Regions from separate parts of the Desulfosporomusa polytropa genome, predicted to be linked through region 2. Evidence: riboswitches for the same ligand, from Rfam matches in the RefSeq annotation. Region 2 holds a riboswitch; the other holds the start of a gene.
What was found. A riboswitch is a leader RNA that binds a small molecule or an ion and turns the genes downstream of it on or off. The one in region 2 is predicted to bind cobalamin.

Region 1: linked by a shared signal. The riboswitch ahead of ACZ449_RS17200 (hypothetical protein) and the one ahead of ACZ449_RS08330 (adenosylcobinamide amidohydrolase) in region 2 are both predicted to bind cobalamin.

The regions. Positions count from the first base shown of each region.
Region 1 covers NZ_AP042400.1:3,287,086-3,304,140, forward strand. The annotation lists gene ACZ449_RS17190 (iron-containing alcohol dehydrogenase) at 1-331, shown strand, start outside; partial or broken gene ACZ449_RS17195 (IS3 family transposase) at 618-1,930, shown strand; gene ACZ449_RS17200 (hypothetical protein) at 2,588-3,673, opposite strand; cobalamin riboswitch at 3,783-3,981, opposite strand; gene eutJ (ethanolamine utilization protein EutJ) at 3,992-4,807, opposite strand; gene ACZ449_RS17210 (hypothetical protein) at 5,077-5,388, shown strand; gene ACZ449_RS17215 (DedA family protein) at 5,427-6,023, opposite strand; gene ACZ449_RS17220 (nitroreductase family protein) at 6,074-6,706, opposite strand; gene ACZ449_RS17225 (gamma carbonic anhydrase family protein) at 6,728-7,276, opposite strand; gene ACZ449_RS17230 (DASS family sodium-coupled anion symporter) at 7,372-8,775, opposite strand; gene ACZ449_RS17235 (radical SAM protein) at 8,953-9,831, opposite strand; gene ACZ449_RS17240 (hypothetical protein) at 9,867-10,052, opposite strand; gene mobB (molybdopterin-guanine dinucleotide biosynthesis protein B) at 10,147-10,668, opposite strand; gene mobA (molybdenum cofactor guanylyltransferase) at 10,695-11,288, opposite strand; gene ACZ449_RS17255 (cytochrome b/b6 domain-containing protein) at 11,535-12,236, opposite strand; gene ACZ449_RS17260 (iron hydrogenase small subunit) at 12,249-12,560, opposite strand; gene ACZ449_RS17265 ([FeFe] hydrogenase, group A) at 12,573-13,832, opposite strand; gene ACZ449_RS17270 (molybdopterin molybdotransferase MoeA) at 14,008-15,246, opposite strand; gene ACZ449_RS17275 (molybdopterin-binding protein) at 15,270-16,292, opposite strand; gene ACZ449_RS17280 (MOSC domain-containing protein) at 16,331-16,765, opposite strand; gene ACZ449_RS17285 (MogA/MoaB family molybdenum cofactor biosynthesis protein) at 16,812-17,055, opposite strand, start outside.
Region 2 covers NZ_AP042400.1:1,368,045-1,379,824, forward strand. The annotation lists gene ACZ449_RS08300 (hypothetical protein) at 1-144, shown strand, start outside; gene ACZ449_RS08305 (MerR family transcriptional regulator) at 261-1,097, opposite strand; gene ACZ449_RS08310 (hypothetical protein) at 1,328-2,332, opposite strand; gene ACZ449_RS08315 (ABC transporter substrate-binding protein) at 2,711-3,943, shown strand; gene ACZ449_RS08320 (GTP-binding protein) at 3,934-4,623, shown strand; gene ACZ449_RS08325 (ATP-binding cassette domain-containing protein) at 4,653-5,678, shown strand; cobalamin riboswitch at 5,791-5,976, shown strand; gene ACZ449_RS08330 (adenosylcobinamide amidohydrolase) at 6,142-7,668, shown strand; gene ACZ449_RS08335 (hypothetical protein) at 8,023-8,904, shown strand; gene ACZ449_RS08340 (4Fe-4S binding protein) at 8,894-9,841, shown strand; gene ACZ449_RS08345 (2-hydroxyacyl-CoA dehydratase subunit D) at 9,834-11,078, shown strand; gene ACZ449_RS08350 (acyl-CoA dehydratase activase) at 11,091-11,780, shown strand, end outside.

The DNA of each region.
Region 1 (17,055 bases), 1.9 Mb from region 2:
GCCCCATGGCCTGTGCAATGCTATTTTATTACCTGCTGTCATGAAATATAACCTGCCAGCCGCCATTACTAAATATGCTGATCTTGCCCGCGCTGCCGGAATCAATACTACCAACCAGTCATCAGAGGCAAGCGCCAACGAATTTGTCGCCCAAGTGCAGCAGCTTAATAAAGATTTGGGCCTGCCAGCCAGACTATCGGAACTACGAGGCTTTAAACCGGAAGACATACCTTTGTTGGCAGAAAATGCGCTTAAGGATGTCTGCTGCCAAACCAACCCCCGCCAGGGCTCACAACAAGATATCGAAGATATCTACCAATCAATTTTATAGGCTTAAAGAAAACCGCTAACGCGTTCCTTTGGCTTAAAGTTCAATCAATGGAATACGAAGAGAGGGGTTTTACTTTTGTCATTGCCACAAAAGTAACAAAAGGTCTAGGCCCAAAGCCTCCAAAAGCTGAAAAGCCAGGCGATATTCCTAAAATCCGTAAACTCGCTACGTGAACCGGTACCCCGATAATGGACACTATTATAAAGTCCGTATCGGGGTTTTTGTATGTTCATAGAACGAATAAATGTATATAATGAAATTATTAATTACCGGAGGCGGAATTTTAGTGAGTAATATATTCTATAGCGAATCGGATCAACACATCCTTCTGAGAAACCCCAATGTAGAGAAAGTAACTGACCGCTATATCTCGTATCATTCCGATTTTAAAATTAGAGCGGTCAAAGAATACTTATCTGGAAAGAAGCCTAGACAAATTTTTATTGACAATGGCTTCAATCTTCAACTAATAGGAGACGATAAACCATTTGTCTGTATCAAAAGATGGCGTATCATTTTCAAACAGCGTGGTGAGCAAGGTCTGAGAGAAGCGGGACGAAGTTCAAAAGGTATCCGTTTAACAGGCAGAGAGTCGTCCATTGAAGATAAGTTAAAAAAGGCCGAGGCCAAAATTTATTTTCTTGAGGCAGAAAATGAATTGTTAAAAAAGATACGGGAGAAAGAAAGAAGGCGTTAAATGCTGCAGAAAAGTTCCAAATCATATATCGAGTCATACGAAAGTATCCGAAGTATCGTATGATTAGTTACTTATGTGAGATAGCACAAGTTAGCCGTAGCGGGTTCTATGCCTGGCTGAAGGCAGCACCTAGTCGATACCAGAGAGAAGAGCATGACAGAAATGATTATAAACTGATTGAAGAAATATTTATTGCTACTAAAAGAAAGGGTGGCTGGCGCACGATAAAGATGAATCTAGAAAGAGAGTACGCAATTCTTATGAATCACAAGAAGATTTTGCGTATTATGCGAAGGTTCCAATTGGTTACGGTGGTGAGACGGAAGAATCCGTATCGAAAAATGGCAAAGGCAACTCAACCTCATAAAACGGTATGTAATCTGCTAAAGCGCAAGTTTGATCACCACGAGCCGCAAAAGGTCATGTTAACCGATATTACCTATCTATATTACGCCGAGGGGCGTAAGGCTTACTTATCGGTCATTAAAGACGGATCAACAAGAGAAATTTTGGCTTACCATCTATCGACTTCTCTCGAAATGGGTCTTGTGATGAAAACGCTGGACCGATTACAGGAAACTTTGGGCGGAAACATCCACCCTGACGCAATTATACACTCGGATCAGGGATTTCATTATACACATCCTGAATTTCAGTGCAGGGTGAAAGAATTATTGATAAAACAGTCCATGTCTAGGAAGGGCAACTGTTTGGATAACGCATCAATGGAGTCATTCTTTGGACATATGAAGGATGAAATTAATATAAAAGAGTGCCAAAGCTTTACTGAAGTTCAGAATAAGATCGATGAATACATTGAGTATTACAATTGCCAACGTTACCAATGGGGATTAAAAAAGATGACCCCAAATCAATATCGGGATCATCTTATCGCTTCCTAAAACGGATTTCTTCTCACTGTCCTAATTTAGGGTACCAGTTCACGCTCAAACAATACGGATTTTTTAACGGAATACCGCCCGGCTTTTCTCCTGCGGAACGCTTTTTCCGGCAAAGGCCGGGAGGTTACGGGGAGTTGCCGTGAATTGCAAGGCCTAACCCTTGCAATTACTACGATACCGTTAACCCCTTTGCATACTTTGAGTACTTTGCGGTAACAATCCTTAAAATAGGCTTGGTTTTAGGCTATGGAGTTAGGTTTGTTAAACCACAAAGGACACAAAGAGCGCAAAGGGTTTCGAAGGGTAAGCGGTTTTACTTTTGTCATTGCCACAAAAGTAACAAAAGGTCTAGGCCCTAAGCCTCCAAAAGCTGAAAAGCCGGGCAATATTCCTAAAATCCGTAAACTCGCTACGCTCAAACAATACGGATTTTTTAACGGAATACCGCCCGGCTTTTCTCCTGCGGAACGCTTTTTCCGGCAAAGGCCGAGGGGGCTACGGGGAGTTGCCGGGCGTAAACAGTACGGCCGCCTGTGCCGGGTTTTGTACTTGACGCCCCTTGTTTTATAATGCCTCCGCGACTCCCAAAACTTATAAATTCATAAAAAAAGTAATGCCCTACAGCGAGAATGAACTGCAGGGCATTACTTTTTTGCTTTACATGCCAAACATACTAATAAGCGCCTTTACCAGCAAACCTGAAACCATCCCCATAAAGGGGTCAGCTATTGCTGTCACAGTCATAGTTACACCACCAATAATGGTATCAACACTACCCACGCCACTATTTAGTGCCAAGCTGGCATTGATGGGTACAGTTACAATAGCACCTAACACTAAGAGAAAGCCGGCAATGGATTCATTTGGTACATACTTTCCAATCTTGACAAGTAACCCAGCCGCCAAAATAGCAGCCATACTGACCATCATTAAAACTCCTGACGCTAGTGGATGCGGCGCAGCTCCGGTAGCTGAAATGATAGCCTGAACTGGCGCACCGCCAAAAAGTGAGGATACGATATCAGCAATACTGCTGATAATTGTCAGATAATCAAGATTCACTTCCGTCTTGGCTAAGGTCTGCGCCGTAATATTACCAAAAGCGATATTGGCACCAATATTCAGAGCACTTAAGCCTAGCGCCCCGCGAACCACATTTTTCGTAAAGGACAGCTTTCGCATAACAAACCGTTCACGCCCCGGTTCAACCGCCAGCTGCTGATTCCGTTTTAACCAAACACTAACCAGCGACGAAATAGCAACACAACTAACAATAGCATAAATAAGTTTATCAGCTGGATTTGGGGTAATATAATAACTTAAAAGAGCTGCAATTATAGAACTACTACCCACAATAGGATTTCTTACAGTCATTTCCACAGCAACCTTGGCTAAAACTATCCCTATACCGGCCATCATGGCATATGTAATCACCGGACCAATAAAAGCAACGATAACTTTAAACAGTCCTAACAACCCGACAGCAAGCAAAATCACGCCCTCAAGAAAAACCATCGAAATTCGTTCCTGCACAGTACGCCCCATGGTTCCTACCAGCGTTAACGTCTCCGCCTGAAAAGAAATAGGAGCCACAACCCCTAATACCCCACAGCCGATGGCGCCAATAATAAAACCAGCTGCCGTCGGAACAGACGCAAAACCGAAGGTCAAAGCATATAAACCTCCTGGTATGGCGTTGATTACTACTCCCAGAGCTACAATCAAATCCTGCATACTCAACATGTTTACCCCCTATTTTTTTTGCGCCAAACATAAATACTCCTAGCCCAAAAGGGCTAGGAGCTTACTATTCATAATCCTATCCTTCTGGTATTACCCCTGGCGCGGAGGTAAATAACAGCCAATACAGGCAGGTCTCCTGGCTTACGGATCGTAAGAATACCTCACCTTCCCGGATTCTCGGTGGCATATTAAAGGTAATCTTCCCCGATTACAGTGGCGCGACCGCGTCGTTTAAGGATTTTCCAATCCTTCCGAACTTCCCTATTCTCCTCTTAAACGTAAGAGGCACCTGTATGGTGGCGTTATTAAGTTCTATTTTTAACCAAACATAGCAATTCCGAGCGGTGTCACCAGCAACGGATGTGGCGGAACATGCACCTGCCGGCCAAACGCTTTACCAAACTCGGTTTCAAACCCCTGCAAATATGCAGTACCGCCCACTACATAAACAGGATAATCATCAAACTCTTCATATCCGATTAACATATTTTTAACCACAGTTGCCATTTTTTCCACAACCGGCAAAATGACCGGCATAATTTTACGGTGCTGAGTAGAATCGCGCTTCAGCAATTCAGCTTCTTCAAAGGATATCTTATAAGCACCAGCCAAAACTAAAGACACATGTGTACCGCCTGTTGGTTCATCGGCCGTAAAAACCAATTCCCCATTACGTAACACAGCAATACCGGTGGTGCCACCACCAATATCTACCACAATACCATGCGTAATTCCCAACGCCTCCGCTGCTGCCACCGGTTCATCTACCTGGCAAACTGGTTCCAAACCAGCCCCGGCGATAACATGACCACAGGCCATCGCGTTTCTTCCTACTGTTCCCGGGGGAATGGCAGTAGCTCCTTTATCTAAGGTAATTCCCATCCGTGCTTCGATCTCGGCCTTCAACTCTTCAACAATAACCATGGCTCCTCGAAAGTCAACAACCAAACCATCCTTAACCACCGAAGCCCACTGCATACTCCCTGCCACCGGGTTACCGGCCGCATCAGTAACAACCAGCACAACATCGGCTGTTCCCAGATCAACCCCGACCTTGTAAGGGCCTGGCAGATCGGCTACCGTTTTGGTTTCAATCAATTCATGCAATTTATGAATCTTCTCATAAGCTTCCACGCATTAGCCCCCCCCCCTAACCACCTGCATTACTTAGGTTTATAGGTATTTGCTTTCCCTAAAACTCAGGCAAATATCTGTTACCATAACCATAATTTTATTACCTGTATTTTACTATCCCCTTACACGCTTGTATATAGTAGATTCTTGTCTTTTTCTGTTGCTAAAATAATTAACGCTTATTACAACTGGTGTAATAAGATTGCCTTGTCTCTCCCGCTCGTAAAGGCTATAATAAGAATAGATAGTTTTAAAGGCAGGTGTCAGCAATGGAGAATACAGAATTCCTGCGAGCCATCAGCGCTATTATCAAAGAAGAAATTAAACCTATTACCCAACGCCTAGACAACATGGAAAAAGATATTATCACCATCAAGTCAGATATGGCCACTAAAGCCGATATTACCCGATTAGAAAATAAAATTGAGCAATATGGCGAAGTCCAGCAAAAGGACATCTATCACCTGCTCCAATTAACCAGTAAAAAGATTGATACCATTCATGAAGATTTAAAGTCCTTGGCAGAAGTCACCGGCGAACATGAAATCAAAATTCGTTCTCTTGCCCGCCGTCCTGTTTAAAGGCAACCAAGTAATTAGCCCGGCCTCAATGTGCCGGTTTATTTTTTTGCACAAAAAAGCAAATACCAGATTAAAACTACGATAGCCACTACGCCTATAGCTAACATACCAATAGAATTACCTACACCAGCTATCTGTTGCCAATTATACCCCAATCCAATCCCCAGATAGATAAGAGCACCACACCAAACAATTGAACTAAAAAAAGTCCCGAAAATATAGTTCTTACCATTCATCTGAACAAAGCCTGCGGAAATAGGGATAGCGCCGCGGATGACCGGCAGGAGCCTGCCGAAAACGACGGCAGAAATGCCGTATTTGTTAAGCCATTTCTCAATAGTCATCAATTTAGACTCAGCTGGCATAAACAGGGAGATATGTCGCGCTACAATTTTTGTTCTACTAAAAAAGCCAAGTCCATAACTAATAACAGCCCCCAGTAAATCTCCCGTCGCAGCAGCCGCAATGGCAGGAATTATTTCCAATTGTCCGCTAAACACTAAATATCCGGTAAACCCCAAAGTTAATTCTCCTGGCAAGGGCAGACCCATACCAGTAAGCATCATAGCTGCAAAAATAGTAAAGTAGCCATATGTATCTAGCTGATCAAGCACTGCTTGTGCTACTTGTTCCATTGTCGAATTACCTAACCTCCACTGAGTAATAGATACATTGCTAATGTAACCTAGATAAAAGTCAATACGTCCTCCACTGGTTTTCGCGGTGGTGCTGATAATTTATCAGAAGCTGGTACTCCCAGCGGTGTCATGGCAGCCAAATAATAGCCTTCTTTCCTAAAACCAATATATGCTGAAATCTCCTCAGCAGCATGCGTCGGTCCGGTCATCCAGCAAGTTCCATAACCTCGATCGGCAGCAGCTAACAGCAGATTTTCCAGGGCAGCTGCGATATTTTGAATTCCGGGATTGGGTTTAGCATATTTTACGGCCTCTTCGCACGGCATAATGCCATCAGCCAATAGCATATCAGCAATAGTGTCATATGGACCGGCATACACAAGAACTAGCACAGGTGCAGCTTTGAAAACCGTTTGATAGGGTAGGCTCGCTTTTAACCCCTTGATTTTTGCCTCATCACATAAATAGGTGCATAACTCGGCATTCTTTCGCTCAACAATCCGCGCAATCTCGTCAATCTTCTCCTTATTGGTGATAACAACAAAATGCCAATTCTGCTGGTTTTTTCCCGAAGGTGCATAAGTGGCAGCTTTAATTAATTCTTTAATGGTTTGTTCAGGGACTTCTTCCTTGGTAAATCGACGTACACTATGACGCTTGTAAATAAAATCAAGATCCATAACAACTAACCTCCTTAGCTATTAAATTATTTTTTCACCTTTATAGCGTTCACCGCCAGCGTCAGGCATAAATTTATACCGCTCACTCCACAAAGTCTTATATTTTACTGCCTGAGCGTGAATGCTGTCCCATTCCTCTGGTACAAATCTCACCACTTTACCAGGAACGCCAACCACTAGGGAATGAGGAGGAATGATCTGGTTCTCCTTGACTACTGCTCCGGCAGCAACAATGCTGCCTTTACCAATCACCGCACCAGTTAGAATAATAGCCCCCATGCCAATTAAACAATGCTCTTCTATAATACAGCCGTGAATAACGGCATTATGTCCAACAGTAACATAGTCGCCAATTAGTGTTGGATGATCATCGGCTACATGCACAACAGTATTATCTTGTACATTGCTGTAGCAGCCAATTTCAATCTGATTTACATCTCCCCTGGCAACAACATTCACCCACAGACTGCTAAATTCCTTCATTATAACCTTACCTATAACCTTAGCACCATCTGCAATAAAAGTTTTCTCAGCAAGCTTGGGACTAATTCCTTCAAATTCTGCAATCATTACTACATCTCCTTATACGGGAACGATCATAAACATCGTCATTTCTGTATTTTTCAGTTTACTATACAATATTATCCTATCAAAATAACGTACTACTAATACCATAATCCAATTAGCCGCCAATACCCAACGCCGACTGTCAAATACAGCGCGGCATGCAGCAAGGTAATCACTGTACCAACAAGCCACCAAGTCTTTTTATCATTATATCCCTTTTCCATCAAGAATGGCCCTAACGCGTTGCCATAATGAGTCAGTGTACACGAAATAATCATTAAATAGGCTAACACAAAAAAGGCCGGATAGCGGGGTACATCGGTAGCCGCTACAAACGAAAAAATAAGTGGTGAAAAGGCTACCACATAGCCAGTATAGGATACAAAAAAATAGTGTGGCACAATGGCCAGCGCCGCGACTAAGAGCAAAATCGAATAGGCCCCCAGGCCAGCGGTCGGCAACATTAGTTTGATAACACCGGCAAACCAAGTAAAAAATTCCAACTTGGTCAGTGCCACTGAAAAGCCCAAAATAGCACCAAACCAGATGAGAAGTGACCACATTTCTTTGGTTTCAGCCAAGTCCTCCCAATCGAGAACGCCAGTGACCAGCATAAGCGATACACCAATAAAGGCGACCAGCGTACTATCCACTTTGGTTATCGTACCTGTAGACCATAGAATCAATATCGTGAAAAATATTCCAATCGCAGTTAACTCGTTCCTAGTAATACAACCCATGCCTGACAATTCCCGGCTAGCTCTTGCTCGCACCTCGACCATCGAGGCAGACTCCGGCGGGCATAGCTTAGATACAATATAGGGTGTCAACAAAAAACCGATAAACCCTGGCAGCGCAGCCAGGGTCCATAATGGCCAACTAATACTTATGCCTAACACATCCTGAGCTAGCTTAACATTAATCAGATTTGGCCCCATCCCAGTCATGAACAACCCGCCTGAAAGCATACTGGCATTAAATGCCAGCAAAGTAAAATAGGCACCGGTTCGCTGTTTACCTTCCAGACTAGAACTGCTGGCATTAATAACCCCCTCAGCCAGTGGGTACACCAACCCGCCTGTCCGGGCCGGTGAAGACGGCGTACTAGTAGCTAGTATCATATCAATAAAACTTAAAATGTAACCAATCCGCAGTGTTGTTTTGCCGAAACGACAAATTAACCAAAGTCCAACCCGCCGGGTAAGTCCGGACTTTTTCAGGCCGACACCAATCATCATGGCCACTAGTGTCAGCCACAGCATTGCATCAGTATATCCAACTAATATCGCTTGAATGGGTAGAACAAATATACTTGCCAATGTTGTAATAACCAATAGCAACGTCGGTTCAGGACATGGTTGTAAAATAAGTCCTAGTATTAAAGCAACAAAAACACCAAATAAATGCCACGCCGTTACGCTTAAGCCACTGGGGGCCGGATAAGAAAAAAACACTACGGCAACACTCAACAAAACGGCAATTTTGGCAAAGCGTACTTTCACATACTCATCTCCTTACATAAAAAACTTCTTTAATACTACCACTTTCTCTCCCATGTTACAAAACCTTTTTACTATTACTAGTTTACTCCTTGTCAAATAACGAAAACAGGGCCATGCAGCCCTGTATATGTTAGACAATTTGTTTAATTCTAATAACTATTGACCAAAATGGTGCTATTACACCTTTTCGGTATCTCGTGACCGGAGCTGGGAAACGTCTTTATTATCTATAATCTGAGTAAGCGTTCGCATAAGTTGGTCTTTATCTTCAGGCAGCAAGCCTTGCAAATAAATACAGTTAGATGGATGAAGCGATGTAATACCGGAATGATTCAACTCCATATCTTGAATCATTAAACGCATCTCTTCCAATATTTCCATTTTTTCCGGGACTTCAAACTCGCCTTGTTGGCTTTTCTCATAGAGCTCGGTTCCTGGCTGCACTATAATCGTTAGCATTCCTATATAATCTGGCTGTATCTCATTACAGATTTGAGCCGTATTCTTTGCATGTTCCTGAGCTTTAGGCGTTTTTCCAGCCAGTCCTACAATCACAGTAACAAATAAATTGATACCCGCCTCTTTTATTTTTCTCCCTGCTTGCACCATTTCCGTGCGGCTGACTCCTTTTCGTATATCACGAAGAACTTGCTCATCTCCGCTTTCTACTCCCAAGTGAGCCTCAACTAGCCCGTGTTTTTGAAGTTCTTCCAATTCTGCGAGCGATTTATCTAGTATGCTAACTGCGCTCGCGTAAATTCCAACATATGTAAGAGTAGGAAATGTATCATATAGACAATCTAAGATCGTTACCAAGTCTTCTGTTGGCATACTTAGAGCATCACCATCTGCAAGGAAAACTTTTTCGATATCACCATAATATTTTTTTGCAAGCTCAATATCTTGCAATATTTCATGTAGTTCACGAATTCGATATTTTTTATTTTTGTACATATAGCAAAATGTGCATTGATTATGACTACAACCAATCGTACACTGAAGTATGTAATCATCCCCTGCTATATGGGGGCTGTAAATATCTCCTTCATATCTCATAATGAATCTCTTCTCTCCCCACAATCAAGCACCGATTAATTATTTGTTACTTTGCGCACATACATAAACTTAACTTTTGCTTTCTTCGGTTTATTTCTAAACAGCATGCTATATACCATTTTCTTAGCATTTTCCGGACTATTCGTTTCTACTGTATTCATCATTAAAAAAACCTCACCTGCAGTTGGGAAAACCCGATACTTAACTTCATATGTTTCCATAGTACAACACCTCAATCAGATATTTTTAGGACTCAGCTACAAATTGACCTGCTTATAATTTTATATCATGCAAAACCTAGAGACTAGGATGATACTACACAGGTTTAGCGGCTGAAAAATTTTTCATATACTGTAAAACTTCTTTGACAATTCCTTCTACATCATTAATATCGTAGCAAGGAACGCCAATATTCCATTCAACATCACTAGCTATCGCGACCAATTCCTTAGCACTACACAATAACTCCTTATGAACCTCTGAGCGAAAAACTTCAATTTTAGGCTTATCACTACGCTTAAAACCTTCTGTAAGTACTAGATCCACACCAGAAAGCATTGCAATTACTTCATCAAGTTTTTTCTCTTCTTCCACTTTTTCAATGATAGCAACTTTTTCAGTTGAAGATATTGCAACAATATCTGCACCTGCCTGCGCTAGTTTCCAAGTATCCTTACCTGGTTTATCTATCTCAAATTGATGAGCATCATGTTTAATAACGGCAATTTTGATTCCCTCGTCTTTGAGCCTTTTTATTACTTTTTCCAATAAAGTAGTTTTTCCTGATCCTGATGATTTAGCAACAAAAGATATTACAGGCGTAAACTGGTTATTCATTTTATCATTGCGCTCCTTTATTATAGCTAACTAACCGGTTTATGGATCTCGCCAAGACAGGATAAATCTTCTGGTGTATTCAGGTTACAAAATATTTCTTTAAGGTCTCCGATCTGCCCTAAATCGCTTTCCACTATTTTACAGACTCTTACATCGGGGTAAAATCTGTATACTTGGCTAACACCTGCTTGTAAACACTGTTCGATGGGTTTTATGCAATCGCGGGAATAGACTGCGCAAAGTGGTTCCAACCGGTTTCTTATCTCGGGAACTACTACGTCATAGCCTGCTTTTCGCTCCAGCAAATACCTGGCTAACTCTTCTGTAAAAAATGGCATATCACATGAGACAATAAATGAATACTGATGCTTTGCGACCATAAGCCCTGCGTGCATTCCGCCAAGTGGTCCCATACCCGGGTAGCTATCTGGAACCTCCACAATTCCCGGCAAATCATATTTTGCCGTGTGGTTACTGGCAATAATTATTTCATCCACAAAACCTCGCAATTTTCGCACAGTACGCTCGATAAGAGTTTCATTTTTAATTAATAGCAGTGTTTTATCACGCCCCATGCGTGAGCTACGTCCGCCTGCCAAAATTATACCACTTACCGCCATAATAGTCCCCCTAACCCATTGATTGTATTTCCATTATATTTTTGCAGGGGGTGTTTTACAACACACCACCCACCTGCAATTTTTTTACGTTTTGTATATAGATCTGTTCAAAACAGTGAACTACTTCTGTTCCATTTTATCTTAGCGTACGAGTCAAGACTCCCGCCTCTATAGGCGGCGTCAGTTCAGGTGGAGTAGACTCTCCACCTGAACCCCCGATGTTTCAGCTTGGCTGAAACGAGTTCACTAACGTGCATGCTGCTGCCCTGTAACAGGCACAGACGCAGTTACTTTTACTCGTACAATTTCGTTTTCAACCCAAACCGGGTTGTGATGCTCAGCCTCATGAAGTGGCTGAGTTCCGTCACCAAACATGCACAAGAACTCGCCCCAATTGTAAATGCCGAGGAAGATATGGGCAAATACACTCAGCCCCAGGACGATACCAACCACCAAGTGCACCATATCAAACCAGTACATGGCTGCTTTAGGAGCTACTGGCAGGAAGGCGTATAAGGCCCAACCAGTAACAATCAACAGTATACCACCAAACAACATCATAATTCCCATTTGTTTTTGGCCAGAGTTCATTTTACCCATCGGCGGTACCGGAATGGTTTTGCCTAATAGAATTTTCTGCGGATAGCCACCGCAAATCTTCATCCAGGCCATATCCCGCTCATCAAAGGTAAATATTCGACGAGTAAAGGCCACAATTCTGTCCAAAGCAAAGATGGTGTAAAAAATACACGATAACGTAAGAACGCAGGCACCAACAATATGGATTTGCATAATCAAATTTTGCAGATCTTCACCAAATGGTTTTAGCCAAATAAAAAATCCGGTAATGGCTGCTGGTAAAAAACCTATTATTAATCCCCAGTGAAATAGCCGCGAGATAAGAGGGTGCTTGAGTACCCGCGGTCCATGTTCATCATGATCACTCATCAATTATCCCTCCTACCCTAATTTCGTTCTGTCTACATACTTAGTATGAAACAGTTCTTCGGCCAAATTACTGAGTGGATTCTTGGCAAATTTTTCGTACACATCAGTAACTGCCTGATTGTTATGACTCTGACGGATTTTTGATTTTACATCATCGTTATAGATGCCTTGTGCCCGCATCTTGATGTATTTTGTGCGGTCTTGTACCAAATCTGTTGCAACATAGGCCCCAGTCCATAGGATGGCACCGGCTACACCCACGATTCCTATGAATTCACGCCGTGAGACCTTGACGGCCTTTTCTATATAATCATACTGCGCCATTGTGTTCCCTCCTTATGACCAAGGCAGTACAGCCTTGGCTTTATCCAGCCAGGAAGTACCCATTGGATTGATTGGCTGACCACCGCCATTAACACAGCCGGCCGGACAATTCATGATTTCGATGAAATGATACGGTGATTTACCAGCTTTGACTTCTTCCAATAGCGGTTTCACGTTTTCTTTGGTGCCATGAGCTACTGCTACTTTCAAGGTAACTTCTTTACCTGTTTTCACATCTTTCATGGTAACACTGGCTTCCTTTACGCCTTTGAGACCGCGAACAGGCTTGAATTCAAGCACATCCAGTTCCTTGCCAGTGATTACAAAATAGGCTGTCCGTAAAGCAGCTTCCATTACGCCGCCGGTATTAGCAAAGATCGTACCTGCACCACTGTACTGGGCCAAGGGATTATCCTTGTCAGTAAACTCAGCAACAGTCTTAAGATCAATATTTAACTTTTTAAACAAACGGGCTAAATCCCGGGTAGTGAGCACTACATCGATATCAGGATAGTTCCCGGTTCTGCCTTGCGTCTTCCAATACTGAGAAGCGCTGTTGAATTCAGGACGAGAAGCCTCGAATTTTTTGGCCGTGCAAGGCATAACGCCTACCATGAAGATATCTTCTGGATTAACCTTCCAAACTTCTTTAGCACCATAGGTTTTACCAAGTGCTCCAGCCATCATCATTGGTGACTTGGCAGAAGACATATTTGGCAAAAGTTCAGGATAATACAGCTCACAATACCGAACCCAAGCCGGACAACACGAGGTAAACTGTGGCAAAGGTCCTAAATGATGCTCTGCTGGCTCGCCTAACGCATAGTGGCGGATCTTACCAATAAGCTCCATGCCTTCTTCCATAATGGTCTGGTCAGCAGTAAAGTTAGTGTCAAGAACCTTAAACCCAGCCTGTTTCATTGCTCCATACATTTTTTCAGTTACCAGACTGCCGGGTTCCATGCCGAACTCCTCACCGATAGCAACGCGAACTGCCGGAGCAATTGTTGCGACAACAGTGAGCTGTTTGTTTTTTAGTTGCGCGAGCACTTTGTCAACAACGTCAACCTTATCCTTCGGTGCCCCAAAAGGACAATTTATCAAACATTGTCCACAAGAGATGCATCTCTCACTGTTGATCGTATGAACGGCTCCATATTTGCCGTCGATAGCTTCTGCCGGACAAAACGACTTGCAGGAATCGCAGCCTTTACAAGCCTTGCGATCGATTTCAATAACGCTCGTTAACTCATGCCCTTGAAATCCTTTCAAATTTAGACCTCCCCTATAAAATTTAAGATAACTTGGCTCGCATCAAACCTGTGGCGATTGACGAGAACTGAGTTAGCTTAGTAAATCAGAAAGTAAAATAACTTTCTGATTTACTAAAAAAACTATTTAAACCAATGATATAGGGTACTGCCTAAGCTTGTTTCCGTTGACACACTTATATAAAAAGTTCACTGCCGCTTCCTACCATAACTGCGGAAACTTCCTGCCCGGCTAGTAGCGGACCACTTCCCGCCGGCACATCAATTAGCGCATTACAGGCAACCATGGATTTCAGAACGCCATTACTTTGCGCGCCTGTAAGTTCTATATAATTAGTATTGTTAATTGTCTGTACTTTTGCCCGTAAAAATCTGCGCTGTGTACTTGATTTATTGAAGCTGTCTTTCAGAATTGCCGAAAATTTGAGCGGCATTTTTTGCTCAAGCCCGAGCATGATTTTAATTAAAGGCACAACAATCAAATCAAAGGTTATGTAGGCGGCGGCAGGGTTTCCCGAAAGGCCAATAATTAATTTATTATTGTGGCTTGCAGCTATCATCGGCGAACCTGGTTTCATATCAATTTTTCGAAAAATGATATCTGCCCCAATTTCCTTAAAAGCGGCTGGTACTATATCGTAATCGCCTACTGAAACGCCCCCAGTAGTAATTACTAAATCTGCTACATCTAATGCTTGGGTAAGGCGCTCAACTATAGCTGCTTTTTCATCAGGAACAATTCCCATTAACACAGGTGCTGCCCCTAGTTGTGAACAATAGGCACTTAGAAAATGTTGATTGGAATTATATATCTTACCTGGCCTGAGTTCTTCTGCTGGATCAATCACTTCGTCACCGGTACTAAGAATAGCTATTCTAGTTTTACTAAACACCGGTATTTTATCTAATCCAATTGAAGCTAACAGCCCCACAAGTGGTGGAGTCAACACCGCACCTCTCTTAGCAATAACTTCTCCCTGCCGTAAATCCTCACCGGCTCGAATGATATCATTTCCTGATTTTAGAGGATAATATAGATCGACCTTATTCTCGGTTCTTGTTACATCCTCAAATTTAATAATTACATCTGCGCCCTTTGGTAACGGAGCCCCGGTCATAACCTTGATAGCCGTTCCCGAAGTTACTTGTTTTTTAGGCATATAGCCAGCCCGCACTTCCTCAATAACTTCCAGGGTTGCAGGATTTGATGAACTAGCGGCTTCTGTATCTTTCGCCTGTAAAGCATAACCATCCAAAGGAGATTTGTCAAATGGCGGTAGATTTATAGCTGTTTGTATATCTTGACTTAAAATTCTGCCGACAGAGTCAGTCAACGCCACCTGACATTCATTAACCGGATGGGTAAATTTCAATAACAATGTCTGCGCTTCTTCTAATGAAATACCTGTCTTCATTTTTTCTACCTCCTGCTTCTTTTTCACGCACCAGTACCAAACGAACAGGCAGGATACTGACAAACCTCACATTCCAAACATAAGCCACCCATCCCAAGTTTCACAACCATTGGCCTTGTAATCTGCTGACCTGTCAGAACTAACGGCAAGATAAGGTCAAACACAGTCGTTTTGTGATACATAACACAGCCCGGAAGCCCTAAAACCGGTACTTTCCCCAAATACGCTACCATCAGCATAGCACCTGGCAATACAGGGGCACCATAGGTTACAATTTTCGCACCTGCTTTTCTAATACCACTAGGAGTCACATCATCAGGATCTACCGACATTCCCCCAGTTGTTAATATCAGCTCAGCACCATTAGCTATTAATGATTTCACCGCCTGTGCTATTTGCTCTGCATCATCAGGGACAAGGATGTGTTCAAGTACTTTGCACCCAAATCCTTCAACCTTTGCTTTTACAACTGGCCCGAATTTATCCTGAATGCGCCCATGATAAACTTCACTTCCTGTCGTAATAACGCCCACTTTATAAGGGTGAAACGCTTTAACGGCAGTAACCTCGGTTTGCTGCGCAATTTTCTCAACCATTTCTATTTTTGTTTCATCAACAAGTAAGGGGATAACCCGAACACCTGCTATCTTATCTCCCTTTTTCACAGGCCTGTTATTATTACGGGTAGCAACAACAATCTCTTCAATCATATTAATACGATTTAGATCCTCTTCATTTATAACAAGCATTCCATCATGCTCGGCGATAAGAGTAATCTTGCCTTCACTGGGTTCAGTCATGCTAAGTCCTTGTCCCTTTACGGCTCGGGCAAGACGTAGCCCCGCGTCATTTTCATGCAAAAATCCTTTTTTCATTTCCCACACATAGAGATGTTCTTTACCCAGCTTTAAAAGATCTGGTATATCTTCTTCTGTAATGATGTGCCCTTTTTTAAAGGCTTCTCCCTTGAATTCGCCTGGTATTATTTTAGTAATGTCGTGACATAGCACATTGCCTATTGCGTCTTCCACTCTGACTATCTGCATCGATTTTTCCCCTCTCGTTTTATCCTAGAAAAGTAACTTTAACCGATCCGCTCTATTGGATCACCGGCTTTTATCCATCCTGGGGTAAGCACTATGGTAAATATGCCTTCTCTAGGCATAACGCAGTCTCCGGTCTTTTCTCTGATGGCACACCCTTTGTGACACTCTTTACCGATTTGTGTCACTTCCATCAGTGTTTCGCCGATCTTAAGTTTAGTTCCTACAGGAAGCTCAAACAAAATGATACCTTCCGTAGTAATATTTTCGGCAAAACTTCCTGTTTCAAGCTGATCAAACCCCATGTTTCTAATCTTATCAATACTCTCGTTTCCAAGCAGACTTACCTGTCTGTGCCAATCACCGGCATGTGCATCCCCTTGCAAGCCTGAGTTCACTTCAAAATAACCCTTTGCGATGGCCTGCTTAGGCTCACCTTTTTTTTCACTTATATTTACTGCCAATACCTTTGCCACATTTATTCCCCCCGTATACTAACAAAAGCAACCATGAATTTTTACATTAACCCTGTCCACACTCGGAAGCTGTCCCCAGCATAATATCTAACGCATGATTAAGAGCCGGCATAATAGCTTCAAGCGATTCCCGCACTCCTTTAACACTACCTGGCAAATTAATAATAAGTGTCTTTCCCCGAATTCCGGCTGTCGCTCTTGATAACATAGCCTTTGGTGTTTTTTGCAAACCATAGTACCGCATTGCTTCCGGTATCCCTGGAACAACTTTTTCAATCACTTCCCCGGTA
Region 2 (11,780 bases):
TTTTATAAGCTGTATCACCAGATATGCTGGTTATCGGTTTCTGTAGATTATTTGCGGAATATTGATGCAACCAATAAATTTTTCACAAAGCTGAGGCGTACAGTGATTCGTGATCTGTATGAACGTGACAGGGAATGTAATTGACAAAATCCTATAGCTAAAACATTGGGGATTCAGGCGGAGAGTCTTGACTCGCGTACTAAGATAAAATAAGTAAGGGGCTGTCATGTGACAGCCCCTTAAAAATGTATTTCGACTTTTTAATTTTTATAGTCAACTTGGATAGCAATTTGTGTGACATATTCTTTGGGGTTAGCGGTAGACCAATAGTTACTTAGCTGGATAATGTAGGCATTGCCAATAATTTTCAGATTATTCAACTTAATAAAGTCAAGCAACTTTTTGATTGCACTTTTGTAGTTGACGTGGTAACCGTCAGGAGTGGCAATTTTAGCATAGAGTCCTTTCGGTTTGATTAAAGCCTTTGCGTATTCGTCAGGATGTGAGACCCGAGTGAAGATCTGTGTTATTGCTAGATAGTTTTCTGCCAGCAAATCTTCTGGTGTCAAGATATAGCCCATAAAGTATTCGTTAAAAATTTCATTTTTTGCGAAGGGAAGATTGTGCTCAGCAATAAGCTTAATCTGATCTTTCATTGAGCCCTTCAATGCGGAAAAATTGTCTGCCACAAAATATTCTTCTTCACAATTTTCTAAGGTAATACGGTTGCTTCTGATTTCTTTTGCTTGTTTTAAGCGTTCCACATTAACACGAAGATTGTGCTGGTTGCGTTGCAACAATTCAATCTGTAACTCGTATTCCAATGCTTTGTTGGAAAAGAGCCTTTGGAGAGAGTCGATATTGCGATTATTGACATAATTGCTTATTTCTTTTAAAGATACTCCCAGTTTGCGTAAGGTAATGATGATTTCAAATATAAAATATTGATCAAGAGAATAATAACGATAACCATTATCTTCAATAGAAGAAGGAGAAAATATCTTGTTTTTTTCATAATAGAACAAGGTTTGCTTGGATATTCCGAATAGCTGCGCAAATTCTCCAATTGTAAAATATGATTTAGATTTATCAGACATGATAAAAATTCTCCTTGACTCTACTACAAGCATATAGTTTATTATTACCTTCCTATAGGAAGGTGTCAAGCTTATGATGCGGTATGAATAAATAAGGAATAAATCTATAAACGGCGCAGGCCAATGTCGCCCTCAAGGCAGAGCAGGACGCAACGAAACAAATCAATCATGAGTCATTCTTTTTTGGCGTCACACTTAATAGTACAATCCATCTGATCCAAGGGGTGATTTTATCGGTAAGCGGTAAAACTACATGGTTTTATTGTAGTAGATCGCAATATAGGACGTTGTTGGTGAAAATTAAATTCTGCGTTATATCGTTTGATTAAGTCTGAAAAAGCAGCGAGCATACGAAAAGAAGATAGTTCTTCCCTATAATTTTCAAAAAAATTGCTCGTTATAAGTTGACGCTGAAAATGTTTGATTAATCCGAATTGACGAGTGCATATTTCCCATTGAGTTTTAGAGGTTATAGCATTTTGGTCTGCCAGCAACCTCGTGATATTTTGTTTGTTACGATTATCTGGCAATGTTTGAAGAACCCTTATAATGTGAAAACCATTTTTTTTATATATTGGCTCGATATGTTTTTGAAGTATCCTTATTCCTTCTTTTAATGAACGGTCTGAGTTAATTCTGGCAAAGCTCCATCCATTAAACATGTCTATAAATACATGGACATATAAGCTTCCTTTTTTCTCCAACCTTTTTCCGAAAAGGCATTTATAAACAATAAGTTCACCAGGCCGGTTCGGGCGCACGGCACGATCATGTAATTCAGGGTGCATCTTATAGATGAATTTTAGTTGGGTAGCATTTAGTTCGGAATTACAACTTAAAAATAGCCGATTTAACAAAATATTGCAGATCACTTCACGATTAGTAAAACCACACTCTTGTTTTAGCCGACACAAAGTATCCATTGTCATAGTGGGGATAAGTTTACGAAGTTTGTCATGAAGATGAAAGTCATTTAAATTTGGATTACGAAGGCAAATATTAATTAGTTGGTGGTGCATATCTGTAAGTTCGTGTTTGGGTTTGGCAGGGAAAGAACGTACTTCTCTGTTTAAAGTCACCGTTCTTTTGTCATTTAAAGTATTTGTCTGTAGGTTAGCTATGTTGTTTTTTTGAACTAAATGTGACTGCGAACAAGCATCGACCAAAAGAACTTGAAACCCACTTTCTGCTTTTTTGTAATTAAATAATGATATTGCCGAACCACTGATCGTCATGAATAATCGCCTCCTAATAGAAGTGCCGGCGCGGAGGTATAACCCATCCGGCCGGCACTTCATTGTGACACCAAGCTAAAACTAACAAAACCAAACTATATTTGTCTATGGTAATAATTATATATTAATAAGTTACTATCATCAATAGATAATACAAACATAAACAAATAAAAGCAAACAAAAAGGTAAAATGATGTTGGCATTGACGTGACTTCGGTTTGGTTGTAAGATGAATGCAAGGATATTCCATAGGTGAATTTCAAAAAAAAAATACGCTGGTACAACGCAGTATCAACTGGTGAAAGCAAATGCTTTTTTCAGTTGATTTTTTTTATTTGTTAGCTGGCAAGTATTTAATAACAGTCTGAAGGGTGAGTGATGATGTTGATTGAGCTAGACTTGACAATTTCTCAAATTCTTGAGATGTATCCCGAAACTCGCGAAGTTTTTATCACGAACGGATTTCCTCAGTTTGCTGATAAGGAAATTCAGAGGGATTTGGGAACGGTACTGAAATTGAAAACTGCACTAAAAAGCAAAAATCTAAATGTTGATGCATTCATAAAACTACTTGAAGGGAAAATTCATGAAGTCAGGCAATATTCTAAACTGTCGTCATCTGTAGTAACTAAAGGGAAATGCCTTGATTTACTTGCGCTTTTGCCTTGTCCGCTGAAGGTTCCTTTGCAGGGTGAACTTCAACTAGTGCTGAATCAAATGCGGATCGAGAAAAGCTTAGACCTACATTATACTATTGATACTTCGGCCAACAAATATGTTCACTATGAAGAGTACATTCCTTATTTTGAAGATCCAGATGAAGTTCCGGATATTATTTTAACAACAGGTTATGAATTTTTGCATGAAAAGTTTGTTGAGCGATTTGTTAAGAATGGGATTTTTCTACAGGCAACCGGGCAACAGGTCAATTCGCGCTTTACTTCGGCTCAGTTGCTTGACCCACAAGGCCATTTCTTTGTATTAGCAGTGAATGCATTGGTAATGGTCGTCGAAAAAAAACGGTTGGGCAGTTTACCGGTTCCGCGCACTTGGAGTGATTTACTTAATCCTGTATTTGAAAATCAAGTTGTGATGCGTGGTCATGGGGATATTTTCTGCGATGCTTTGCAGCTTTATTATTACAAGGACTATGGCAATGATGGTATTACAGGACTGGCACGAGCGGTACGCTATGGGTTACACCCAGCCCAGATGGTGAAAGAACTAAACGGTTCCCGCAATGGATTGCCACCGATATATATTATGCCGCGTTTTTTTGCTGAAACACTTAACGGACACAAGGATATTGAAATTATCTGGCCGTCAGATGGAGCGCTTGTTTATCCAGTATCACTTTTAGTCAAAGCTAGTAAAGCAGTAGAACTGAAAAAGTTGGTTGACTATCTGACTGGAGCGCAAGCGGCCCGCGTTTTCGACGAGGCATTCTTTCCTTCATCTCATTTGCAAGGCGGTAGAAGTTTGGCGGAAAGCGCTAGTTTTAAATGGGTAGGTTGGGATTATATCAGAAACTGTGGAATTGAAAGGCTACAGCAAGAGTTAAATGATCGTTTTCTGGACGCGTGGCGTGGAGGGTCTTCAGCATGCAGTTAGTTACTGTTGCCGGACCACCTTCAGCCGGAAAGACATCTGTTTTACTCAGAATAGCCGAGACGTTGCAAAAACAAGACAAACTACATTTGGGTGTAGTTAAATTTGACTGTCTTTCTACCAGGGATCAGGAGTTATACCAAAATAAAGGGATTCTTACGCGAGTTGGATTATCTGGTAACTTATGTCCGGATCATTTTTTCATCAGTAATGTAGAGGATTGCCTTACATGGGGAATCAACAGGGAACTTGATATGTTAATAACCGAGAGTGCCGGTTTGTGTAATCGTTGCTCACCTCATATCAAGGGGGCGCTGGCCGTTTGTATTATAGATAATCTAAGCGGCATACACACTCCCCAGAAGATCGGGCCTATGCTGAAATTCGCCGATGTGGTTATAATCACAAAAAGTGATATCGTTTCACAGGCAGAACGGGAGGTGTTTGCTTTTAAGGTGCGTCAAGCTAATACGGGAGCAGTGATTACCCATGTCAACGGCATTACTGGTCAAGGTGCGTTGGAAGCGAGTCGTTTATTTCGGGAAGCTGCAACATTCGATAGTCTACAAGGCTGTTCTCTTAGATTTACTATGCCGGCCGCCACCTGTTCTTACTGTTTGGGGCAAACACGAATTGGTGTAGATTTTCAAATGGGTAATGTAAAAAAGATGGATTTGACTTAATTAAAGACTGTAGTTGGAAGGGATTTGTTATGAAGGAGCAATTTGGAGAAATGAGGGTAGGTCAAATTCTAAAACTATATCCCTATGCCGAAGATTTTTTTTCAGTTTTACCGGTCACACCAAATCCGAAAGTTACTGTGACTGAGTTTTTATTGGGAATAGAGGACGAGGTGTTACAGGATTTAGGTCAGGGTCCAGAAGATTTGATCAAACGCTTTAACGAGTTTATGCGGCAAATGGAACAAGTAAAAAAGGTCGTTGATCCAATTAGGTCGATTACAATTATCGGCGGGCAGGATAAGTGTGGTAATGCGGAAGATGTCTGCCTAACGATACGTGCAGGTGAAATTATTTGTATTGTTGGTCCTACCGGGTCGGGGAAAAGCAGGTTGCTTGCTGATATAGAATGGTTAGCACAGCGGGATACACCGACAGGTCGCAATATTTTAGTAAATGACCGTATACCGGATGCGGAGTGGCGTTATTCCACGCAACATAAATTGGTTGCTCAACTCTCACAAAATATGAATTTTGTTATGGATCTTACAGTGAGTGAGTTTTTGCAGATGCATGCCGAAAGTAGAATGGTGCAGGATATTGACACCGTTATCTCCAATGTAATCAACCATGCGAATCGTTTTGCGGGAGAGCAATTTTCCACAGATACTCCAGTTACCTCCTTGAGCGGCGGACAATCACGAGCACTAATGATCGCCGATACTGCCTATTTAAGTGCTTCACCGGTTGTACTAATTGATGAGATCGAAAACGCTGGTATTGATCGTCAAAGCGCACTAAAACTTTTAGTGGACAAGCAAAAAATTGTTCTCATGGCTACTCATGATCCCATTTTAGCGCTGATGGGTAATAGGCGCTTGGTTATCAATAACGGCAAAATTAGTAAGATACTAACTACTACGGAGAGCGAACGGCGCAATCTTACAATTTTAGAAAAACTTGACCAACAGTTAACCAATGTCAGAAATGCACTCCGTTACGGTGAAAGTATTGATAGGCTGCCCGAGACTCTTATCGGTCTTGGGGAGAGAAAGTGATTAAAAAGGATATGCGTACCCTATAGGAAGGTCGCCCTAATTGTTACCAACATTTATGAAATATTCTTGACAATACTTGACACGAAGTTATATTATTATACTGATATAATAACTACATACTGTTGAGCCAGGTGCCCTGAGGGGCTTAATAGGGAAGACCGGTTGAATGCCGGCGCGGTCCCGCCACTGTAATGGGGAGTAAACCCAAGGTATACCACTGAGATGCAAAGGTGTCTTGGGAAGGTTTGGGTGAACTACGATCCAGAGCCAGGAGAACTGCCTGTCTGTCAATCACCGTTATTTACTCACGAGCGATGAGGAGGGGATTATAGAGAACGCTTTTGGCCGCTATAGTAAGCTGGTTACTGGCATCGATAGCTCTATTTAGATTCAAAGCCCTTTCCGTATGCCGGAAAGGGCTTTATTAGGTTTTGCTACTATTGTTTGTGAGGGGAGGAAGACAATGAAAAAATGGTTACAAGGGCTGTTGGTGGTTATTATTTTTTGGAGTGGTGCTATTCCCTGTTTTGGCAGTGAACAGATACCTGTTTCTACCTTATCAACCGGGGATAAGGTGTATAGGCAGGGTACCAGTCTTATTGTGGCTTTCAGCGCTCCACGGGATGTATTGAGCACTTCACAGGTAAATGGCGGTTTCCGGCATGATCTTAAGGCAGTGTTTAACCATGACATGAAAAGTGCTATTGGTGTAACGGGCGCAAACTACCCCCAATATATGCAGCAAGTGGCCGGGCAGCTGGGATTGAATCCCGGCAGGGTGACCAGCATGGGCACGGCTGCTTCTATGGAGAATGTTGCTATACAGTCTGAAAACTATCAATCGCTTACCGTAACCGCCATTGCTACAGGCGGTGTGGAAGGTAACGGCGGGCGGGTAGGCGACCCGGCCGCGTATTTTACTCCTGGCAAAAAGCCGGCAGCATATAAACCAGGGACTATTAATATTATGTTGGTCATTGACGCCGACCTTCCCGCCGGTACTATGGCCAGAGCGCTCGTGACTTGCACCGAGGCTAAAACAGCTGCCTTGCAGGAACTGGTAGCCGGCAGCCGGTTTTCGACCGGATTGGCCACCGGCTCAGGGACGGATCAGACTATGGTGATTACTAACCCCGGTTCGCCTCTCTATCTGGAAGACGCAGGCAAACATGCCAAACTGGGTGAACTAATCGGCCGCACTGTCAAACAAGCTGTCAAGGACGCCTTGCTGCGGCAGAGCGGTTTATCCCCGCAAAAACAGCATAGTATGCTGCGGCGCATGAACCGCTTCGGCGTAACCGAGAACAGCCTGTACCAACAGTATCAGGAAGAGTACGGGACAATTGACAAACAGCGTTTCTTAGCATCCCTGCGCCAACTGGAAAAAGAGCCGGCTCTGGTGACCGGTACGTCGCTATATGTTCACCTGCTGGATCAAAATCAGTGGCAATTGCTGAGTACAGATGAACTGGCTAGGGCCGGCAATGATCTGCTCTTACTAACCGCGGGAAAGTATCAGGTTTTATCCCCCGCAGTAGCTACCGGCGAAATGACGGCTGATGTCCGGGCATGGTCGGCGCTGGTTGTGAAGATTGTGGCGGACCGGATCGGACAGGTGCGTAGCGGTGAAGCGTTGCCGCCCGTTGTTTCACCGCAGGATATACAACGTTCAGCCGATCAATTCACCGAATCCATGCTTACTGGCATTAACGAGAGTGATTACACAAGCTTTTCGGCAAACTTCGATCAGAAAATGAAAAGTAGTTTGCCGGAATCTCAGTTCCGGCTGCTTAGCCAGTCGGTTAAACAAAAACTTGGCAATTATGTTTCTAAAGAGCTGGTTACTACCGAAACTAGAGAACCGTTCACCATTTTTACTTACAAAGTGAAGTTTGTGAAAGAAGCATCTGCTATTACCGTGCGCACCGTTTTGACGGAAGAGGATGCTAGACTTTTGGTTGTAGGTTTTTGGCTGGATTCTCCGATGTGAAAGCAGGAAAGCAAAAGGACGGTTTCTGTATAAGCAAAATTTGAGGTGGATAGACGGAGTGTAACAGATTATATAATCCGCGAGCGATGGGAAGGGGATTTTTTATATCCATGGGTGTTACATTTGGTTATTCCCTGTCTCCTGAACTCTGTTTAGGAGATTTTTATTTTATCCGATGACCAAGTTGCTCTAAGACTCCCGCTTCTACAAGCGGGAGTTAAGAGCAACTAAGTCCCTGGATTAGTTCGACTAAACTTCAGATGGGGTTAAAAACCCACCTGAAGCTAAGTCTCACTTTATCTGTATGTATCCTAGGGGATAAGTTTTACCCCTTGGAGGGGAGAGGGGTAAAACTTGTTATTTTACAAAAAATATTGCATATCCGGGCTTACTCTAGCATGTGTTACTTTACTAATCCTGCTGTTTTTCCAGGCCAGCGCAGAATGCTGCAGTCCGGAGGATAGGGCTTTTCTTTGGCTGGAGTATGGCACGAAAAAAGATGAGACCGATGGATCGATAACACAAACCATATATATTACAACTACTGCAGCTGTAATCAACCTTGCGGAAATGAAAGATTTATCCGCCTATTATTGTGACGGGCGGCAAACTGGTGAAAAACAATATTACCGGATTCCTATAGAACAGCGTGATGGCCGTTATTTCCTGCGGGTCAATGCTGCTTCCCAGTTTCTGTATCACGTGTTTGTCACAGGCAGCTGTCAGGGAGAACATTTTGTGGCGCAAACAATCTTTCCCCTATATGCGGATGGAATCGACAGGAAGAGGGACCAAGACCTGCTGGAAAATCCCAAAGATCTCCCGGCCATTGAATTGAACTTAGCCGGCAATCCGTACAGGACGCTGACAACAGGCCAGATGATTCAATTACGGTATAAGTCTGGTCAGGCTGTACGGGAAATGCAAATCATGGATTTGCGAAATAAGACTTCGGCAATAATTTTGCCGGATGCTGCCGGTGGATTTTCTTTTACCCCGTCCCATGATAAACGCCTGGATAATGGCGGCTATAACGAATATAAGGAGATCATCGTTTATGCAGAAGAAGTCATCGGTAATGAAATCTATAAAACCTCAATGAACCTTCTCATGCGCCGTTCATTGACCGCCCACAACAACCTTGCCCAGGGAGTGCTGCTCTTTTTTTCTGTTATGGCCGTTAGTATCGCCATTGTATTATTTCGTAGAAGGAGCTTTAGGTATAATGGTAGATAATTTACGTTTACTGATTCAAAATTTTATGTTTGTTTTATGGACCTATGGCGGCCGGATCGGACTTAACTTTGGCTATTCAATACCTTGTTTTTCCTGCCCTTATGTTCCCGGCTGCGCAGGCCATTGTTATCTCATGACATTGCAGGGGCAATGGGGATTTGCATTTTATTTTCCAGAATTGCTTTCCTACAAAGGATTTAAGGTAGTGTTGTATTTTTTGATCTTTGTTTTGTTAACCATGCTACTGTCAAAACTATGGTGTGGCTGGATATGCCCATTTGGAACCTTGCAGGAATGGTTGGCTAAACTTAGAAAGAAGTTGGGCATTAGGGAAACAGAATTTTCTTGGAAAACCCGGGAACGATTGAAACCAGTTAAATATATATTGCTGGCGCTGCTGATTATTACGCCGTTGTTGATTACCTTTGGCGGATTGCACCGGGACTTTTACCTGTTCTTCTGTCAGATTTGCCCGGGCAAACCGATCATGCCGTTATTTGCTGGGCAAACCCGAAATTTCGCGCTGGATTTTACGAACACGATCACCCTGACTTTCTCCGTATTATCCATAATTATTGCAGCAGGTACCCTGCTAGGAAGCTTTTTTAAAGACCGATTTTTTTGCATGTTTTGCCCGATGCTGCCCTTGATTCAAATGTCTAAAAAAATCAGCTTTATCCGGTTTGAAAAATCGGTTCACACCTGTTCCGGCTGTGGCAATTGCCAAAGAATGTGTCCTGTGGATATCAAGGACGTGCATCTTGAAAAGACGGAAAAAGACGTAATGAGTGAAGACTGTATGCTTTGTATGAGATGTATTGAGGCTTGCCCGGAAGACAATACAGTAACTGTAAATTTTCTTAAATACAAGCTATTTTCTTCTTCAAGAAAATATGTTGCAGAAAACTATCAACAGGGGAAATCATTAAATGAATAAAATTGTACAAAAGGATGAAGAACGCCGCCTACGACAGAGAGCAAAAGCGTATGAAAAAACTTGTGAAGAATATTCTTATGAAATTAGTGTATTGCAAGCAAGAACTGACTATATCTCAGAATTTGATTATTTCCTGGATTTATTAACACTGCTTATGCACCCTGCTAAATTAAAGGAAAAAGTCGGCCGTCCACTAATCGGGCTATTTTGCATTCAAGCGCCATTGGAGTTGTTTCATGCTTTGGGGGTTCACCCGGTAAAACTGTGCAGCGGTTCCTATGCAGCGCAGCGACTTTCTGCAGCTTACCTGCCAGCACTTATGTGTCCCATGCTTAAATCGTATATTGGCAGTAGTGAATTTGCAGCGTCAACCTCAACGTGTTATGATGCCACAATTGTACCTACAACCTGCGATTGGGTTGTAAAAATGCCAGAAATAGCAAAAGAAACAATTACAAACTTACATTATCTCGAACTTCCTCATGTGAAACAGAACGAAAAGGGAGTAAGGCGCTGGCTGGAAGAAATTTATGCATTAAAACTGTTTTTAGAGCAAACAACAGGCACTAAACTAAAACGCCAGGATCTCATGAATTCTATGAATACATTTATGCGAGGCTGGAAAATCTTCCAGAAACTGATTGAATTAAAAAGAAAAAATATAATTTCCGGGGTCTGGGTTACAGTCATTGCCAATACCTTTATGCTTGATGATATTACTAGCTGGGCAAAAAAAATTGAACTTGTAGTGGAAAAATTGCAGTCGAAACAACCGGCAGCAAATCCTCGGAAGATATTTCTTGCCGGTTCGCCTATCATCTTTCCTAATCTTAAACTGCTACAGCTTATTGAACAGGCAGGCATGACAGTTTGTGCTGATGATCTTTGTTCGTCGGAAAGAATATTTCCCGGAGCAACTGTTTATGATGAGCCTTCAGAACATGGCCTGTTAAAAGCGCTTGCCGAAAGATATCATCAGGCTTGTATCTGCCCAACCTTTGCGGATAACGAGCGACGTATTAATACTATTTTACGGATGACGGAAAGCAACAATATAACAGGCGTTATCTTTCATGTCTTAAAAGGATGTCATCCTTATGATATTGAGAGTCTTACTATAGAAGCTAAATTAAGAGCAAGCGGACGTAAGTTTCTCAAGATTGAAACTGATTATGTGAAAGAAGACAGTCAGAACATCCTGACCCGTCTGGAAGCTTTTGCACAAACGTTAGCCTAAAAGGAGATAGCTATGGAATTCAAAATTGGTATTGATCTTGGCAGCACCGCCATAAAGGCGGTGATTGTTAAAGAGCCAGAACTTATTTGGAAAAAAACGGTCCCCACAGCACCAGGACAGGAAGCATTGGCACTCCAATTAATTGCCGAAGGTCTTGCTGATAGTTCGATAAGAAGACAAGATATTGTCGGTATTTCTGTCACTGGTTATGGCAAAAATTTGATGACCCAGGCACATACGGTTGTCGATGAGGTTTCCGCTAACGCATGGGGGGTGTACTTATTAAGCGATAAAAAGGCACGCACGGTAATTAATATTGGCGGCCAGGATATAAAAATTATCCGCATTTCCGCTGCCGGAAAACTTAGTGAATTTAAAATGAATGATAAATGTGCGGCTGGAACGGGGAGATTTTTTGAAATGGCAGGGCGTATTTTGGACACTCCCATCTATGATTTTGCGGCCTTAGCAGACAAGGCTGACGCTTCTGTCAACCTCAACAGTACCTGTGCGGTTTTTGCGGAAAGCGAGATCGTATCTCTGTTAGCCAAGGGAACAAAAAAAGAAAATATCATTAAGGGTTTGCATGAATCCATTGCCAGGCGCATAAATGGGATGCTGGGAAACCAAGACATTGAAGATGATCTGTATCTTGATGGCGGCTCTGCCAATAACGGCGGACTTGCTGCGGCAATTGAAGAT